4 regions of the Actinospica acidiphila genome follow, and region 2 is predicted to be linked to each of the others. Evidence: riboswitches for the same ligand, from Rfam matches in the RefSeq annotation. Region 2 holds a riboswitch; each other region holds the start of a gene.
The links. A riboswitch is a leader RNA that binds a small molecule or an ion and turns the genes downstream of it on or off. The one in region 2 is predicted to bind cyclic di-AMP.
Positions count from the first base shown of each region.

Region 1: it holds a riboswitch for cyclic di-AMP, as region 2 does, so the genes downstream of both, HXP48_RS13715 (transglycosylase SLT domain-containing protein) here and HXP48_RS19750 (LysM peptidoglycan-binding domain-containing protein) in region 2, are expected to answer to the same signal.
Region 3: it holds a riboswitch for cyclic di-AMP, as region 2 does, so the genes downstream of both, HXP48_RS04075 (M23 family metallopeptidase) here and HXP48_RS19750 (LysM peptidoglycan-binding domain-containing protein) in region 2, are expected to answer to the same signal.
Region 4: it holds a riboswitch for cyclic di-AMP, as region 2 does, so the genes downstream of both, HXP48_RS35915 (M23 family metallopeptidase) here and HXP48_RS19750 (LysM peptidoglycan-binding domain-containing protein) in region 2, are expected to answer to the same signal.

Region 1 is NZ_JABZEM010000002.1:3,122,191-3,125,406, forward strand. It holds gene HXP48_RS13710 (polyprenyl synthetase family protein) at 1-455, opposite strand, end outside; cyclic di-AMP (ydaO/yuaA leader) riboswitch at 982-1,151, shown strand; gene HXP48_RS13715 (transglycosylase SLT domain-containing protein) at 1,155-1,631, shown strand; gene HXP48_RS13720 (HAD family hydrolase) at 1,595-2,467, opposite strand; gene fahA (fumarylacetoacetase) at 2,731-3,216, shown strand, end outside.
Region 2 is NZ_JABZEM010000002.1:4,392,444-4,395,659, forward strand. It holds gene HXP48_RS19740 (cytochrome P450 family protein) at 1-502, shown strand, start outside; gene HXP48_RS19745 (LysM peptidoglycan-binding domain-containing protein) at 695-1,639, shown strand; cyclic di-AMP (ydaO/yuaA leader) riboswitch at 1,859-2,027, shown strand; gene HXP48_RS19750 (LysM peptidoglycan-binding domain-containing protein) at 2,032-2,742, shown strand; gene eno (phosphopyruvate hydratase) at 3,008-3,216, shown strand, end outside.
Region 3 is NZ_JABZEM010000002.1:888,606-891,821, reverse strand. It holds gene HXP48_RS04085 (helix-turn-helix domain-containing protein) at 1-406, shown strand, start outside; gene HXP48_RS34125 (DUF6126 family protein) at 403-531, shown strand; gene HXP48_RS04080 (tyrosine-protein phosphatase) at 566-1,363, opposite strand; cyclic di-AMP (ydaO/yuaA leader) riboswitch at 1,883-2,047, shown strand; gene HXP48_RS04075 (M23 family metallopeptidase) at 2,052-2,975, shown strand.
Region 4 is NZ_JABZEM010000002.1:3,963,933-3,967,148, reverse strand. It holds gene HXP48_RS17740 (PrsW family intramembrane metalloprotease) at 1-276, shown strand, start outside; gene HXP48_RS35915 (M23 family metallopeptidase) at 380-1,399, opposite strand; cyclic di-AMP (ydaO/yuaA leader) riboswitch at 1,412-1,569, opposite strand; tRNA gene HXP48_RS17730 (tRNA-Met) at 1,896-1,969, opposite strand; gene HXP48_RS17725 (dihydrofolate reductase family protein) at 2,034-3,167, opposite strand.

The DNA.
Region 1 (3,216 bases), 1.3 Mb from region 2:
ACCAGCCGCTCGAACGCCTCGGCCTGCACCCGCACGGCCTCCGGGCCGAGGTCGGCCAGGATGTGGGAGGCACGGGCGAAGAGGAAGTCGCCGGTGAGCACGGCGACCGAGTTGCCCCAGCGGGCGTTCGCGCTCGCGACCCCGCGCCGCACCTCGGCCTCGTCCATCACGTCGTCGTGGTACAGCGTGGCCAGGTGGGTGAGCTCCACCACGACGGCCGACGGCACGATGCCGGGCGCGTAGGGGTCGCCGAACCGGGCGGCGAGCATGACGAGCAGCGGACGGAACCGCTTGCCGCCGGCCCGCACCAGGTGCTGGGCGGCCTCCGTGATGAACGGCACCTCGCTCTTGGTGGCTTCGAGCAGCCCTTCCTCGACAGCCGTCAATCCGGCCTGGACATCGGCTTCCAGAGCCTGGTCCCGCACGCTCAGCCCGAACGGCCCGACGACGGTCACGAGGGGTCTCCTGTCTGCTGGTGTCTGCTGGCGGTTACACGGTTTGTCGATAGGTCGCTGCCACCACTCGAGTCAGCGTATCCGGTCAGGTTTCGATCACCGCCAGGGCCCGGGGTCACAAGCAGGGCGATACGGGATCAGAAGCGGAGTGTTTTTGATCGGCTGATAACAACGGACATACCTCGGCTTCCCGGACACAGCGACCCGCGCACCATCCTGCACCACCCCCGAGTCCGATTTGCCGTCATTGGTGGGCTAATTCCCCTTGGCCACAAATACGCTCACGGTCACCGTCCCGTGAGGTGAGTCACGCGCCGGACGGCCTCCGGGACACCCTCGCACACGTCCGTCATCCCGCTCCACACAACGGAGTTGACGCTTGGCGATCGCAAAGGATCAAGCACGCAAAACCACCCATTCCAAGATCAAACGGGGTGTGGCGTGATCGTCGCACTTGTTCCCGACATGTGCTCTCGCATACGTTCCGGGCCTGCCGGGTGGACGCCGAGTCCTGCCGCCACCCGCATCACACCCGACGACCAACTCACGCACGGCAGGAGCGGGGGACCCAGGTAAGTCGCCGTACCGGACACACGCCGGGACGGCTCGGGGTGAAGCCATGCCCGCAGGGGCACGGCCGGGCACTCTCCCGCCCGAACCCGACAGCTCACCTCGCAGGCGTAGGAGAGGAACCCAGACATGCCCGTCATCGCTTCGTCGCGCCGCCGCCTCGTCCGCTCCCTCGCCGTCGCCGGCACCGGCGTCGCCGTGGTCGCGCTGCCGCTGTTCGGCGCCACCAGCGCCTCCGCGGCCCCCTCGGCCCAGGCCACGGCCGCCGCCTCCACGACCGCGTACCCGGACAACCTCGACGGCTGGATCCGCGAGGCGATGGACGTCATGGCGCAGAACGGCATCCCCGGCTCCTACGACTCCATCCACCGCAACATCATGCGGGAGTCGTCCGGCAACCCGGCCGCCATCAACCTGTGGGACTCCAACGCCGTGAAGGGCACCCCGTCGAAGGGCCTGCTCCAGGTCATCGACCCGACCTTCCAGGCGTACCACGTGCCCGGCACCGCCTTCGACCCGTTCGACCCGGTCGCCAACATCGCCGCGGCCTGCAACTACGCCGCCGACCGCTACGGCTCGATCGACAACGTCTTCGGCGCGTACTGAGCCGACCTCTGACGGCCGAGAGCGGCCGTCTGCCCGAACAGTCGCTCGAGGACGACGGCCACGCCGTCGTCCTCGTTCGACAGGGTGACCTCGTCGGCCACCGCCTTCAGCTCGGGGTGCGCGTTGGCCATGGCGACGCCGTGGCCCGCCCACCGGAACATGGGGACGTCGTTCGGCATGTCCCCGAAGGCGACCGTGTCCTCGGGGCGCAGCCCCAGGTGCTCGGCGGCCAGCGCGAGACCGGTCGCCTTGGTGACCCCGCACGGCTGGAGCTCCACCGTGCCCGGCCCCGACATGGTGACCGTGGCCAGCGAGCCGACCACCGACCGGGCCGCCGCCGCCAGCGCGTCGTCCGACAGCTCCGGGTGGCGCAGCAGCACCTTGCTGATCGGCCGCTCCCACAGGTCGTCCCGCCGCTCCACCCGCACCGACGGCAGCTTCGGGTGCGGCATCCGGTAGCCCGGCTCGATCAGCGTCAGCCCGTCGACCCCGTCCTGGTCGACCGCGGCGTACACCTCCCCCACCTCGGCCTCGATCTTGCCGAGCGCGGTCTCCGCCAGCTCCCGGTCCAGCCGGACCGACCACAGCATCCGCCGCGCGGCGGCGTCGTAGACCTGCGCGCCCTGTCCGCACACCGCGAGCCCCGTGCAGCCGAGGTCGTCGAGCAGCGACCGCACTCTGGGGGCCGGCCGGCCGGTCACCACGAGGTGCCGGACACCGGCCCGCTCCGCCCGGGCGAGGGCGGCGAGGGAGCGGTCGGAGAGGGTGTCGTCACCGCGCAGCAGCGTCCCGTCCAGGTCGGTGGCGATGAGAGAACAATCGGTGGGTGCGGCCATGATCAGAGAATACGGACAAGAGGACCGTCCGATTCACCGCGCCCGTATGCCCGCGCATTGGGTGCGTTTTGCCTTCTTGTGCCGCCGATACGCGACCGGTTGAGACCTGTTTTCCCTTTTGACCGGAACACGGTGCGCTCCACGGGTCCCGGCTCCGGGAGTCGTCCCTGATAACAGGGGCCCATCGGGACGCGACCCCGTAACGTGTGGCACGGCCACGGACACGTGGCCCACCCGCGCACACGAAAGCGAGGCAGCACCCGATGCCCCCCTTCGATGTCCCCGAGGGCGACCCCTTCGGCCCGCACAACCTGCCGTACGGCGTCTTCTCGCTCCCCGGCTCGGCGGAGCGCACCGTGGGCGTCCGGCTGGGCGACCACGTCCTCGACGCCGGCGCGGCGGCGCACGCCCTGGGCTCCCCCTACGCCTCCCTGCTCGCCCGCCCCACCCTCAACCCGCTGCTGGCGGCGGGCCGCACGGCCTGGTCGGACGTGCGCCGCGCGCTCACCGCGTGGGTGACGGTCCCGGCGCACCGGGAGACCGTCGAGCCGTTCCTCCACCCGCTGTCCGAGGTGACCCTCCATCTGCCGTTCGAGGTCGCGGACTACGTCGACTTCTACGCCTCGGAGAACCACGCGCGGAACGTCGGGCAGATCTTCCGCCCCGACGCCGAGGACTCCCTCACCCCCAACTGGAAGCACCTGCCGATCGGTTACCACGGCCGCTCCGGCACCGTCGTGGTGTCCGGC
Region 2 (3,216 bases):
CGGCAACGGCACCTACGCGCTGCTCACGCACCCCGAGCAGCGCGAGCGTCTGCAGCGGGCGCTGGCCGAGGGGGACCGCGGGCTGCTGGAGACCGGGGTGGAGGAACTGCTGCGCTACGACGGCCCGGTGGAGCTGGCGACCTGGCGGTTCGCCACGGAGCCGGTCGTCATCGGCGGGCAGCGGATCGAGACCGGCGACCCGGTGCTCGTCGTGCTGGCCGCGGCCGACCGGGACCCGGAGCGGTTCGACGACCCGGACATCCTGGACCTGGGCCGCCGCGACAACCAGCACCTGGGGTACGGGCACGGCATCCACTACTGCCTGGGCGCCCCGCTCGCGCGCCTGGAGGGACAGACCGCGCTCGCCGCGCTTCTGACGCGCCTTCCGGACCTCCGGCTCGCCGCCGATCCGGCCGAACTGCGCTGGCGCGGCGGCCTCATCATGCGGGGACTCCGCACGCTTCCGGTGGAATTCTCACCTCCGCGTTCAGGACACACCTGACCTTCCTGCCCGTGCCCGGGGGCCGGTGTGCGGAAACCTGAGACATGCTCAACTCTGTGATCTTCATGTGATCTGCACGGCATGAACTTGTGACAAGTGATCGACTGCCTATACGTTCACCCATCAAGTACGGCGCGCCGCACGGTTTTGCTCGCCCGTACCGGTCCTTGTTGCCGAGTGAAAGGCTTCCGCATGCTCTCCGGGAACGGCCGACACCGTCGCCCCCGCCAGGCTCCGGCTCTGCTCGTCGCCGCCGGGGTGACCGGATCCGCGATCGCGATCCCGCTCCTCGGCGCGGGCGCCGCCAGTGCGGCGGACGGTGAGACCTGGGACCGGGTCGCGGAGTGCGAGAGCGGCGGCTCCTGGAGCCAGAACACCGGCAACGGCTACTACGGCGGTCTGCAGTTGACCCAGGACGACTGGGAGAACTACGGCGGCCTGGAGTTCGCGCCCAGCGCCGACGCGGCCAGCCGCAACCAGCAGATCACCGTGGCCGAGAGAATCCTCGCCGACCAGGGCGTCGGCAAGTGGCGCGCCTGCGGCCTGCTCACGGGCCTGAACCAGGACACCGGGTCCCCGGACGTCGACCCGGGCGTGCCGTCCGGCGCGGAGCAGGGCGACACCCGGACCGGCGGGACGAGCACCTCGTCCGGTTCGCCGGAGTCCGGTGATTCGTCCGCTTCTCCCTCTCCGTCGGCCACGTCGGGTTCATCCGATACGTCCGGCGAGGCGAAGAGCGACGCGGACGCGAGTGCGTCCCCGTCCGCCTCCACCACCCCCGAAAGTGACGAGTCGGACAAGTCGGGCCGGAGCACCGGCTCTTCGGCCGCCACCGAGTCGGAGGACGGCGGTTCGGGCCGCCATCGCGGCCCCAGTGCGCAGGAGGACGTGACCGCCGACGCCGGGACCCCGTCGTCCGGCCGGCACGCCTCGCCCTCCACGGACACGTCCGCGGGGATCGCCGACGACCGCTACACGGTCCAGGACGGCGACAGCCTGGCCTCCATCGCCGACTCCCTTGCCCTGACCGGCGGATGGACGGCGCTCTACGTCGAGAACCAGCAGGTCATCGGCGACGACCCGGACCTCATCCTGCCCGGCCAGCGGCTCCTGGTGGACAGCGAAACCGCCGAATAGCGGTCGGAAACGGGCGGCCGAAGGCACCTGCGGGCGGGAGCAGTTGACGAAGCGATAAGGGCTGAATGTCCGTAATAAGGACTGTGAGAGATAGGTCTCAGAGGCCCTGATCATCTTTGATATTCCACCGATCACGTGCTTACGGTCGTGACCGCTCGCCATCGCGGGCCCCGGCTGCCGCCACGCCGAATCCTGCCAGTGGCAGCACGGGAACAGTCGTCGCGTCATGCGCCGTAGGCAGGAGCGGGGGACCCAGGTAAGTGCCGTGACCGGACGGTTGACGTCCGGTACGGCTCGGGGTGAAGCCGCGTCCCGGGAGGGACGTGGCCGGGCAACTCAACCGGCCCGAACCCGACAGCTCACCTCGTAGGCGTCGGTGAGGGGATCCATCCATGCTGTTTTCCGGCAAGGGCAAGCACCGTCGTCCGTCCAAGGCCACTCGCGCCATCGCCATCGCCGGTGTCACCGGCGCCGCCGTCGCCGGCCCGCTGATGGCGTCCGGCACCGCCTCCGCGGCCACCGCGTCCGAGTGGGACGCCGTCGCCCAGTGCGAGTCCGGCGGGAACTGGTCCATCAACACCGGCAACGGCTACTACGGCGGCCTGCAGTTCTCCGCCTCCACCTGGGCCGGCTACGGCGGCACCCAGTACGCGGCCACCGCCGACCAGGCCACCAAGGCCCAGCAGATCGAGATCGCCGAGAAGGTCCTCGCGGGCCAGGGCAAGGGCGCCTGGCCGGTCTGCGGCACGGGCCTGTCCAACGCCTCCTACGACGGCGGCTCCGCCGAGGGCTCCTCCCAGGAGTCCGGCTCCACCGAGTCGCGTGAGAGCGGGCAGAAGGCCTCCCGTTCCGCCGAGCGTCCGGCCGCCCCGGCCGCGCCGAAGGCGGAGAAGAAGGCCGAGAAGAAGACCGTCACCACCCCGACCGGCAAGAAGGTCGAGAAGGGCGACGGCGAGTACAAGGTCGTCAAGGGCGACACCCTCAGCTCGATCGCCGAGGAGCACGACGTCAAGGGCGGCTGGGCGAAGCTGTTCGACCTGAACGACGACATCGTCGACGACGCCGACCTCATCTACCCGGGCCAGCAGCTGCACCTGAAGTAAGGGCGGACCGCCAGGTCCCTCCCGTCCCCACGGGCTCCGCCCCGGTGCGTTTCTTCCCCCGTACGCACCGGGGCGGGGTCATGTCCGGACGCATTCCGGTCACGGTTTGCCGAACCTGCTTTGTTCCGTTGAGAAACAAAGTACGCTCGGTTCCGTCCATGAGGCGGGCGGCGAGATGGCCGATCGCCCGGAGCCGGTTAGGCTCGGACCCGCAGGGCCCCCGCGGCCCCGCTCACCCGCGTCACATCCCAAGAAGGAGATGCTCGTGCCGTCCATCGACGTCGTCGTAGCCCGGGAAATCCTGGACTCCCGAGGCAACCCCACGGTCGAGGTCGAGGTCGGCCTCGACGACGGCAGCACGGGTCGTGCCGCCGTCCCGTCCGGCGCCTCCACCGGCGCCTTCGAGGCCGTCGAACTCCGTGACGGCGACGCCGGCCGTTACCTGGGCAAGGGCGTCGAGAAGGCCGTGCTGGC
Region 3 (3,216 bases), 3.5 Mb from region 2:
CGTCTCCGAGCTGCTCGGGGAGTCGGCCGTCGAGCGTGACGCCGTGGTGCGCGCCGCCGACATGGAACCCACCGAGGCCGGCGGCTGGACCTACTGGCAGGCCGGGGCCGCCGGGCGCGGCATGCAGGCCCTGCGGGTCCACGTGCCGCACGGCTCCCAGGGCGACATCGTGCGCGTCCACCCCGGCGAGGAGTGGCTGTACGTCCTCAAGGGGCGGCTGCGGCTGCGCCTCGGGGACACCCTCCACCGGCTGTCCCCGGGCGACAGCGCTCACTTCGACTCGCTCACCCCGCACCGCATCGCCGCGCAGGACCCCGACGGGGTCGAGCTGCTGTTCGTGCACACCCTGCTGCAGAGTCCCACGGCCGCCCTGTGCCTGGGCCCGACCCATGGAGAGACACCGTGACCGGCAAGGACATGGAGGAGAAGTTCCCGAGGGCCCTCTGGGTCAGGCTGTTCGTCTACGTCGTGGTCGGGCACCTCTTCGCGGCCTTCATCTACTTCCTCTTCGAGATCGCGCCGAAGAAGTAGCGGCCACGGGGCGAGGCGCGCACGGGGGCGGGTGTCAGTCGAGCAGGCGCTCGCGCAGCCGCTCCCGGTGGGCCGGGGTGAGCCCGAGCCCCTGTTCCAGGTAGGCGTCCACGCCGCCCCAGGTCTCCTCGACCGTGTCGAAGGCGGCCGCCAGATACTCCGCGCGCGCGTCGAAGAGCGGGCTGAGCAGCTCCATGACCTCGGGGGAGTAGGCGTCGGGGGAGCTGCCGCTGCGCCGCACCTTGTAGCGGCGGTGCTTGGCGTTGGACTTCAGGTAGTCCTCGACGATCGCGTCGCGCTCCACACACACGGCGAGCAGGGTCACCGCCACCGAGAGGCCCGCGCGGTCCTTGCCGGCCGCGCAGTGCATCAGCGCGGGGACGCTGTCCTCGGCGAGCGCGCGCAGCACCTGGGAGTGCTCGGGGGTCCGCTCCTTGATGATCGTGCGGTACGAGGTGATCATGCGGTCCGCGCCCTGGCCGTCGGCGAGGATCGCGCGCAGCTGGTCCAGGTCGCCGTCGCGCACCATCTTCCAGAACTCCGCGCCGTCGGCCGGGTCGCTCAGCGGCAGGTTGACGTTGCGCACGCCCGGCAGTGCCACGTCCGGGCCCTCCAGCTTCTGGTCGGCCGCGTTGCGGAAGTCGAACACGGTGTGCAGACCGAGCGAGGAGAGGAAGGCGGCGTCCTCCGCGGTGGCGTGGGCGAGGTGACCGCTGCGGAACAGCACCCCGTGCCGCACCCGCCGGCCGTCCACCGTGGGCAGCCCGCCCACGTCGCGGAAGTTGCGCACCCCGGTCAGCTGGGGCTCGGTCGACGGGATCTCCTGCGTCACGGACGGCTCCTCCCACTTCGCGCCGTCGCCGCGGCTCGTCGACGGGCACCACTCGACGATACGACATGGCTGCCAGGGGCAACGAGGTGTCGGCCGCCCTTGCGACGTTGGATTATGTCGCTTTCTGTTTGTTCCTGAGGCGGGATTCCGGGGCTCGTCCCGCCAAGATCAGGATGTCGCGATTGCGTCGACCGTCCTGCCCGACTTCATGATGAATAGATGATATGTCCGAATAAGACACTTGGGGATAACGTGCCCCGGTAGCAAAGGATTTGAGGATGGGGTGCGTGAGCATCGTCATACCGGTGACCGTGTGCTGTCGCCATGCTCACGTAATTCACCTCCGTGACAAGGGAATTCACCTGCGGCTCACTCGCGGGATCGACGCACGGTGACGTCATTTCCGCCTTTCGATCACGGAAAAAGCGGGTTCGCGGGAACCCGCGCTTGTTTCGCCGCGTCGAGGTCGCTTACGTTCCCAACCGATCCGGACGGACGCCTAATCCTGCCGCCGCCCGGAGCCCGCACACACTGACCCGACGTACGGCAGGAGCGGGGGACCCACAGGTACAACTGCCTGTTCCGGGCCCCGGAAACAGGCTTGGGGTTAAGCCGCGCAGCAACGCGGCCGGACATCTCCAGTCCGCACCCGACAGCTCACCTCGTAGGCGCCGGAGAGGAATTCGTCATGCCCGCGAAGGGTAAGCACCGCCGTACCAAGGCCCAGCGTTTCACCCGCTCCATCGCCGTCGCCGGAACCGGTGGCGCCGCTCTCGCCCTGCCGCTCCTCGGCGCCACCGGCGCGCATGCCGCGACGCCGCAGTCCGCCCCCGAGACGTCGGTCCGGTCGCTCTCCGTCACCGGCCAGCAGGCCAAGGCCGAGAAGGGCGACGAGGTCCGCACGTACACCGTGAAGGCCGGCGACTACCTCGCCAAGATCGCCGAGGCCGAGCACGTCGACGGTGGCTGGAAGCAGCTCTACGCGGACAACCGCGAGGCCGTCGGTGACGACCCGTCGCTCATCCACCCGGGTCTGAAGCTCTCCATCGACGGCAAGGCCGCCAAGAGCGCCCCGAAGCAGTCCACTTCGCCGCAGGCCGCCGAGCCCGCCGCGCCCAAGGCGGAGAAGCCGGCCGAGAAGCCCGCGCAGAAGGCCGCCGAGGAGTCCTCCTCCAACGAGGCGTCCACGCAGACCGCCCCCGCCTCCGGCTTCACCTCCCCGGTGTCCGGCGGCAGCGTCGGCACCGCCTACAAGGTGGCCGGCAGCATGTGGTCCAGCGGCTACCACACCGGTGCCGACTTCGTCGTCCCGACCGGCACCCCCCTGAAGGCCGTCGGCGCCGGCACCGTCGTCTCCGCCGGCTGGGGTGGCGCGTACGGCAACCAGGTCGTCATCCAGCTGAACGACGGCCACTACGCCCAGTACGCCCACCTGTCCTCCCTGTCCGTCTCCGCGGGCCAGACGGTGAGCGCCGGCCAGCAGGTCGGTCTCTCCGGTGCGACCGGCAACGTGACCGGCCCGCACCTGCACTTCGAGATCCGCACCAGCCCGGACTACGGCTCGGACGTGGACCCGATCTCGTACCTCCGCGGCAAGGGCGTCTCCCTCTGACACCCGGAGCTCCGGCTCCCGAGCGGCACCCTTCCTGACACGCGCGCCGAAGGCCGACCCCGATCCACGGGGCCGGCCTTCGGTGTGTCCGGGCCCGTGCCGGGCGCGGGGCCGTACCTATTCCTGGCTTGGCCAAACCTTGAAGTGGCTTATCTCACCGCGCGTCAACCCCCGCCTACGGTCGCGTAGGTCACATCCGAAGGTGAATCATGTCCGGCTGTGGCAGACGATTCGAAGAGTG
Region 4 (3,216 bases), 430 kb from region 2:
CAGTACGAGGTGTACGCGACGCAGCTGGCGTTCCTGCGGCACCGGGGCCGTGCGGGGAAGGCGGGGGCGGACTTCGTGACGCGGGAGCGGGAGCTGCTGCTGGAGCTGTGGCACCGGCGCCAGGCGGCCCGCCCGGCGCTGGAGCACGCGGCCCGCCTCACGGCGCCCCGGGTGCCGTACGGCGCGGGCTGGGCGTACGGGCCGGTCCCGGCGGTGTGGCCGCCGCAGGGGCAGCCGCCGTATCCGGCGTACGGGGAGAACCCCTACCGGCGCTGAGAAGGCCCCGGACACGCGGAACCGGCAGCCCTGACGTCGGGGGGTCGTCGTCGGGGCTGCCGGCGTTCACGGCGTCGGCGGCCGGGAGCCGGCCGCCGGTGGTTCAGATGCTGAGGCCCTTGCCGGCCAGCCAGGCCGCCGGGTCGACGCCGCCGGAGCCGGTGTGGACCTCGAGGTGGAGGTGGGCGCCGGTGACGTTGCCGGTCGCGCCGACGCGGCCGATCACGTCGCCGGTGGCGACCTTCTGGCCGACGCTGACGTTGATCGACGACTGGTGGGCGTACCAGACCTCGGTGCCGTCGTCGAGGGTGAGCACGGTCTTGTAGCCGTACGAGCCGTCCCAGCCGGCGGAGGTGATCGTGCCGGTGTGGACCGCCTTGATCAGGGTGCCGGTGGGCGCGGCGAAGTCGAGGCCGGTGTGGTAGCCGGAGGACCAGTAGGCGCCGGCCTGACCGAAGGTCGAGGTGATGGTGTACGAGGAGGTCGGCAGCGCGTACTGCTTGGCCAGCTCGGCGAGGCGCTCGGCCTCGGCCTTCTTCGCGGCCTCCTCCTCCGCCTTCTTCTTGGCGGCCTCGGCCTTCTCCTTGGCCTCCTTCTCCGCCTTGGCGGCGGCCTCGGCGGCCTCCTTCTCGGCGGCGGCGAGGGCGGCGGCCTCCGCCTTGCTCTGCGCCTGGCCCTGCTGCTGCTCGACCTGGGCCATGATGCGGGCGCGCAGCGCCTCGCCGGCGTCCGCGCCCTCCTCGGCGCCGGTGTCGGCGGCGGCCATCCTGCCGATGTCGCTGAGGGGGGTGCTGGATCCCTTGGGCGTTTCCTCGTCGGAGATGAGGGAACCCACGTGGGGAAGGTCGGGGATGGAGATGGAGACGGGCGGCTTGCCGGTCTGGGCGCTGGCCATGCCGCCGGCGCCGACGGCGGCTATGACGCCGACGCCGAGGACGGTGGAGCTGCGGGCGAGTCCGCCTCCGCGCTGCTTGGCGACGCGGTGCCGGCCACGCACGGGCCGCACGGACTCCGCGGTGGGGTTCCACTCCTCGAAGGGGCCCTCTTCGGCGCCGGGGGCGCCGTACGCGAAGGTGTCGTTCGGCTTGAACGGGGCCTCGGGGGCAGGCGGGTTGGACGCCACGTGGGCGCGCTCCTTTCCTTCCGTCTTCGCCTACCGGGTTAGCTGACGGGTTCGGAGCGGGAAGGTCTCCTACGCGCGTATACGAACCGTGTTCCCACGGCGGTATCCGCCCGATTCACCCCATGGTGGTGGTTCCCCGGTTCCCTTGCGGGATTCGGCGCGTGCGCACGGAGCCGCCTTCTGTGACGGCTGGGACGACCGCGCTGCGTTATCGAACGTTAATAGACGCGGGGGCCGGATTCCAAGCCGTTCCTCTTGATCGTTAACGATTTCCGCGTGGACTTAAGCGCCACGAGCGGGCGAAAACGGGCGAGTTGACTGCGCCTCGGACGACCGGCCGAACCTGACGGTTCGTCAGTTGTTATGCGCTGCGGCGCCGTTCGCTCACTGTGCGTGAAAGGCGAGGTGGAGGACGCGTGAAGGGGCGGGCAACGAGCGCCGTCATGGAAAGCACCGAGGGCCGGAACCCTTTCGGATTCCGGCCCTCGGCCTTCAGTAGCGGGGACAGGATTTGAACCTGCGACCTCTGGGTTATGAGCCCAGCGAGCTACCGAGCTGCTCCACCCCGCGTCGGTAAACACGAGTGTACGGCATCCACGGGGTCCGATGCACATCGCTTCCCCGGCGGGCGCGATCAGCCGCCCAGCAGGTGCGCGTTCGGCGCCTTCGCGCGCTGCTCGAACTCCGGCAGCACCAGCACCGTGGCGCCCCCGTCCGCCAGGACGGCGCTGCCGTCGGCGTCCGTCACGAAGGTGTCCGGCTCCCGCCAGGCCGTGACCACCCGGCGCACCCCCGCGTCCAGGATCAGCCGCGCGCAGGGTGCCGGACGGGACGCGCGGCGGGCGCACGGCTCCAGGCTGGAGTAGACGGTGGCGCCGGCCAGCCGCGGGTCGGCGGGGTCGGCCTTGGCGAGCGCGGCCTCCTCCGCGTGCACCACCGGGTCGTCGCCCTCCCGGGAGTGGCCCCGCGCCAGCTCGGTCCCGTCGGCGGCGACCACGACCGCGCCGACGCTGAACGCGGTCTCGGAGGGCGGGCACTGTCCGGCCAGGTCGCAGGCGAGGGCGAGCCAGTGACGGTCAGCGGCGGACGGCAGCGCGCCGGTGCCGGGCGCGGTGGGTTCGTAGCGCGTCAGGACGACGTCGCCGACGGGCCGGGTCTCCACCAGGCGCAGCCGCCCGCCCTGGTAGGAGCCGGGGCCGAACAGGCGGGGGGCGTCCGGGTCGCCGACGAACAGCGGGGCGAGGACGAGCTGGAGCTCGTCGGCGAGGCCTTCGGTCGTCAGCTGGGTGTGGATCCGCCCGCCGCCCTCCACCATCAGCCGCCGCACCCCGCGCACGTCGTGCAGGTGCTCCAGCAGCGGCCGCCACTCCACGGTGTCGCCGAGCGGCACCACGTCGGCGGCGATGCCCAGGGCTCGGGCGCGTTCGGCACCCTTGCCGGTGGTGTAGAGGACCTTCTCGCCGCCGGTGTGCCAGAAGCGGGCCGCAGGGTCCAGGTCCCCGGAGCCGCTCACCGTGACCTTCAGCGGGTACTCGGGCAGGCCGTCGGCGACCCGGGCGGCGCGCCGCTCGGGCGAGTTGACCAGCAGCCGGGGGTTGTCGGCGCGGATCGTGCCCGCGCCGACCAGGATGGCGTCCACCGACGCCCGGACCTCGTCGACCCGGTCGAAGTCGGCCGGGCTCGACAGCAGCAGCCGCTCCGGGCCGGTGTCGTCCAGGTAGCCGTCGAGGGAGACGGCGGCGGACAGCAGGACGTACGGGTACGGCATCGGCGGGCTCTCCCGGGTGCGGGCGGCGGCGGGACCGCTGCGCGGTCCG